DNA from 2 places in the Parafrankia sp. Ea1.12 genome. Region 2 is predicted to be linked to the other one. Evidence: riboswitches for the same ligand, from Rfam matches in the RefSeq annotation. Region 2 holds a riboswitch; the other holds the start of a gene.
What was found. A riboswitch is a leader RNA that binds a small molecule or an ion and turns the genes downstream of it on or off. The one in region 2 is predicted to bind cyclic di-AMP.
Positions count from the first base shown of each region.

Region 1 (2,193 bases), on a different contig from region 2:
ACCCGCTCCTATCCATGCGGAAGCGCACCCTCGATGTGGACGCGAGGCGTCACCCGCCCGGCGAGGCCTCATGAAGATCGTGCGGGCGGTCGGCGCGACATCGGCGCCCATACCAACCCAGGACACTCCGAAGCCCACAGCCCACCACAGGCCCCTCATGGGTTGCGGATCGGGTAAAGCCTGCCGAGACCACGCGCACGACCCATCGGAGTCCACACCGGACGCAGCGTTCGCGTGGGCTCCTATGTGTCTCAGCGGCCCCGATGCGTCCTACCCGACACATGCCGACACATGCGGCCGCGCGCCGAACGCTGCTGCCGCGGTGACCCGAGCGCACCCGTTCGTGCGCCCCGGTGATACCTCTTCCGGCCCGCCCCGAGACGCACGCCGTGGCCGAACCGCGAGCCGCCCCGCCCGTGGGCCCGCGGGACAGCTCGGATTCCCGCCCGAACGGGGCTACTTCGGGGCACGCAGAGAGGCACCAGACAGCCCACGCGATCGCCCGATCACGGGCGAGAGACACACACGGACCCACCTCAGCCAAGATCGATCCGAGGGACGAATGGGACGTACCGACCCGACCCCGAGGGACGCCACCACCCCGCAAGCAGTCACAGAAACACCCCAACAAGTTAACTCATAGTTACAGTTGCGTTTCTCACACATCACGGCATGCGGGCTGGTATCAGCACGACGATATGAATTTTCTAGCTGCTTGATGACGGCCTGGCCGGCCGCGGGTAGCCTTCTCGCATATTCGGCTTGATTGCCGACAGCACGCCCAATGGTAACGATCTTTCACCAGTGTGATCTGTCGGTACGAACCACCCTCCACGACGCGGTCGCCAAGTTAATGAGCGCGCATGCGCGCGCGATACCAGCACCGTGATCAAACCTCAAGCAGCCACCGGACGGTGTGCTCTTTTTCACCCGAGGCATTCAGTGCTTGTCATTCGACCTGACGGCGTGGTTATGGTCTTCGCCGTGCCCGGAGACAGGCCGGGCACCCGACGGGTGGCACGCCGAATCCCTGCCCCCATCCGTTGGAAACAGAAACCCGATGGCAGGAGCGGGGGAACCAATACCCGGTCGCCGATTCTGGGGACCTTGGGGTGAAGCCGCTAACGCCGACGGCACGAGGAGGAAGCTTGTCCTCCGTTGCCGAAGGCACAGGATTTCCGGAGTTCCTGACTTGGCGGCCGGGCTTTTTCCCTGCCCGAACCCGACAGCTCACCTCGCAGGCGTGGGGAAGGAAAACTCACGCATGTCCGACGCACGTACCAGTGGCCGACAACGCCGCAGCAGTACCCGCAGCCGGGCCCGCACTCTCGTCTCCGTCCCCGTCATCGCCGCGGCGGTCGGCGGAACACTCGCCCTGAGCCAGCCGGCCAACGCCGCCACGACCTGGGAAGGTCTACGGCAATGCGAGTCCGGCGGTAACTACACGACGAACACCGGTAACGGCTACTATGGCGCTTACCAGTTCTCGCCAGGCACCTGGCGCAGCCTCGGCTACTCGGGGCTGCCACACACGGCTCCGCCCGCCGTGCAGGACGCAGCGGCACTGCAACTCGCACTCCGTTCCGGGTTCGGCCAGTGGCCGGTCTGCGGGAGCGGAATGGGCTCCGAGCAGCTCCTGCCCGGCGCGTCGTCATCAGGCGCCGGGGTCCAGGCGTCCAGAGCGGCCGAGCGCACCTCGCTGGTCGCCCAGCCCGCAGCCGCGGGCGTCCCGAACCTGACGCGGACATACACCGCGTCGATGGTCAACCAGGTCAGCGACGAAGTCCGCTCCTGGCAGGCCAAGATGACCTCCCTCGGCTACCCCCTCACGGTCGACGGCAGCTACGGACCACGGTCCGCGGCCGCGGCGCGTGACTTCCAGGCCGCACGCGGCCTCGTGGTGGACGGCGTCCTGGGTCCGCAGACCTGGGCGGCCACCTTCGGCTGACGTCTGCCGACCGGCGCACTCGGTCACCAGCCGGGCCGTCTGACGGCCACCGCCGCACGCGGCGCCCGCTCCCCCGCTGGCCTGAACCGACCCACCGCACCCTCCTGACGGCCGCCCCCACGCCGCCGTCCGGTCGCGGTGGCCCCCACGCACCGGTCGAGCCCCCTTCGCAAGGCGTCCTTCCCCCGGACGAGGCATCCCACCCGCGCCCGTCGCGGTGAGCCATCCCTCCATGGACTCAGGCC
Region 1 covers NZ_UBIZ01000092.1:49,010-51,202, reverse strand. The annotation lists cyclic di-AMP (ydaO/yuaA leader) riboswitch at 1,011-1,258, shown strand; gene FMEAI12_RS01680 (transglycosylase family protein) at 1,265-1,948, shown strand.
Region 1: it holds a riboswitch for cyclic di-AMP, as region 2 does, so the genes downstream of both, FMEAI12_RS01680 (transglycosylase family protein) here and FMEAI12_RS27165 (peptidoglycan-binding protein) in region 2, are expected to answer to the same signal.

Region 2 (2,193 bases):
GTCGATCCTGGTCAGCACAAAAATCGCTCCTGCCTCGTGGACGGGCGGCCCTGGTCGCGTCCTGCCTGGCGGGCCAGAACTCCGAGCCTGCCCGGATCCGGCCCGGCGGTCCACTGAAGCGGCAGGTCGGCCGTGTCGGGCGCGCCACCCCCGCCCGGCCACGGGCTTGGCCACGCCGCCCGGTCGCCGCCCCGTCGCGGCCCGGCACCGGCGTGCCCGGGCCGCGACGTGGACGGCTCGACGGCCGCGCGCCGCCCCTGGATCAGGCGAACAGCCTGTCGTGGGTGAGCGGGCCCACGACGCCGTCCGGGACGAGGCCGTTCTTCTTCTGGAAGTCGACGACCATGTGGTTGGTCTGCGGACCGAACCGGCCGTCGATGGTGATCGGGTAGCCGATGGCGGCGAGCCGCTTCTGCACCAGCGCCACGTCCCAGCGGACGCCCTCGACCCCGAGCCGCATGTAGCCCGAGCTGGCGGGCGCCGGTGCCGTCGCGGCCGGTGCGGCCGGTGCGGCCGGCGTGACGGCCGAGATCGTCCGGGCGCCGGTGCCGCTGCCCACCGCGGCCGCCGCCGCGGCGCCGCGGGCCAGGTACTTCACGTGCATGCCGTTCTTGTAGGCGCTCCAGGCACCGATGCCCTGGCTGGCGCATACCTGCCGTGCGGCCCAGGCGTTGACGTTCGGGTCGTAGAGGTTGCGGCTACCGACCCAGCTCGAGTGCGCGCGCATGTTGATCTGCCAGAGGCCGCGGGAGTCCTCACCGACCGTCGCGTGGGCCGTTGTGTTGCCGCCCGACTCGGCCAGCGCCACCGCGACCCAGGTGCTCAGCGGAATCCCGCGGCAGGACGGCAGGCCCGCGTTCTGCGCCGCCTGCGCGATGGTGACGTCGGAGACGGTGGCCGCGCTCGCCGGGCCCGCGGTGAACATCAGGCCCGCCGACGCGCCGATGACGCTCGCCGCGGTGACCACGGCGGCGCGGCCTCGCCCGGGTCCCCGTCCGGAGGTGTTCGGACGGCTGGACCTGCGGTGCTTTCCATGCGACATCTAAGAATCTCGTTTCTGCTATGAAGAACAGAGCTTCTGAATGTCCGGATGGGAAATTGATCCGTACACGGATCAAAAAGTTACGGCAACGATTCGCCCGGCGAGGGAAGCATGGCTCAGTGCGCCGGCGTTCTGTCGGCGTAAAAGTATTCCGGACCTGGTGGGTCTAGATTTCCTGCGTCAACCCCGGGATGCGGGCACTGTGCGGCCGCGGCGGCTGCCCGAGGGACGGGTGAAAGGCCCGCCTGGGTGATCCAGACATGCGTGCGTACACGACGATCCTTCCCGTACGCCTGCGAGGTTAGCTGTCGGGTTCGGGCCGGGAAGCCCGGTCGGCCTTTACCGCATCTGCGGCGCGGTCGACTTCACCCCGAGGACGGCCGCCCGTGCGCGGGTGGCCGTCCGGAGGAACGTGGTTCCCCCGCTTCTGCCCTGCTGATCGCTAGGAGGGGACGACGGGCCTAGGGCAGAACTCGGCGTACGGCCCGTCGCTTGCTGCGAGCCAGGACACCGTAACGAACTACTAAGGGTAATCGCAAGTACTAATTTTCTTGTACCGACGGCGCATCCTGGTCACGATGCGTACACAGAATCGAGATCGAGACACTCCGGGCAGTAACCGGCGACGCTGCGGCGCGGGCATCCGCCCGGACGTCGCCACACCCGGCGCGGACGGCGACCGGGGCTGCGGGGGAGCTGGGCCGGGCATGCCTCGGCCCGGGCGCCTTCGTGCGCGCCCGGGCCGAGGGTGAGGGGGAGTCAGCGGTGCCGTTGGGTCGGCCGGCTGGAGGTTCCCCGCTGGGTCGGTCAGACCCAGCCGGGCATCGGGTAGGCCGACATCAGGTCCCTGACCTCGCCCGCGATCCGCTCGATGGTCGCCTCGTCCGCGTCGCCGGCGGCCTTGACGGCCTCGTCGATCCAGGCGGCGAGGGTGGGCATCTGCTCCGGACGCAGCCCGCGGGTCGTGATCGCGGCGGTTCCCAGGCGCACCCCGGACGGGTCGAACGGCTTGCGCGGGTCGAACGGCACCGTGTTGTAGTTCAGCTCGATCCCGGCCCGGTCGAGTGCCTTCGCCGCCGGCTTCCCGGCGACTCCGCGACTCGTCAGGTCAATGAGGATGAGATGGTTGTCGGTGCCGCCGGTGATGAGAT
Region 2 covers NZ_UBIZ01000459.1:21,362-23,554, forward strand. The annotation lists gene mce (methylmalonyl-CoA epimerase) at 1-18, opposite strand, end outside; gene FMEAI12_RS27165 (peptidoglycan-binding protein) at 263-1,042, opposite strand; cyclic di-AMP (ydaO/yuaA leader) riboswitch at 1,318-1,531, opposite strand; gene glyA (serine hydroxymethyltransferase) at 1,850-2,193, opposite strand, start outside.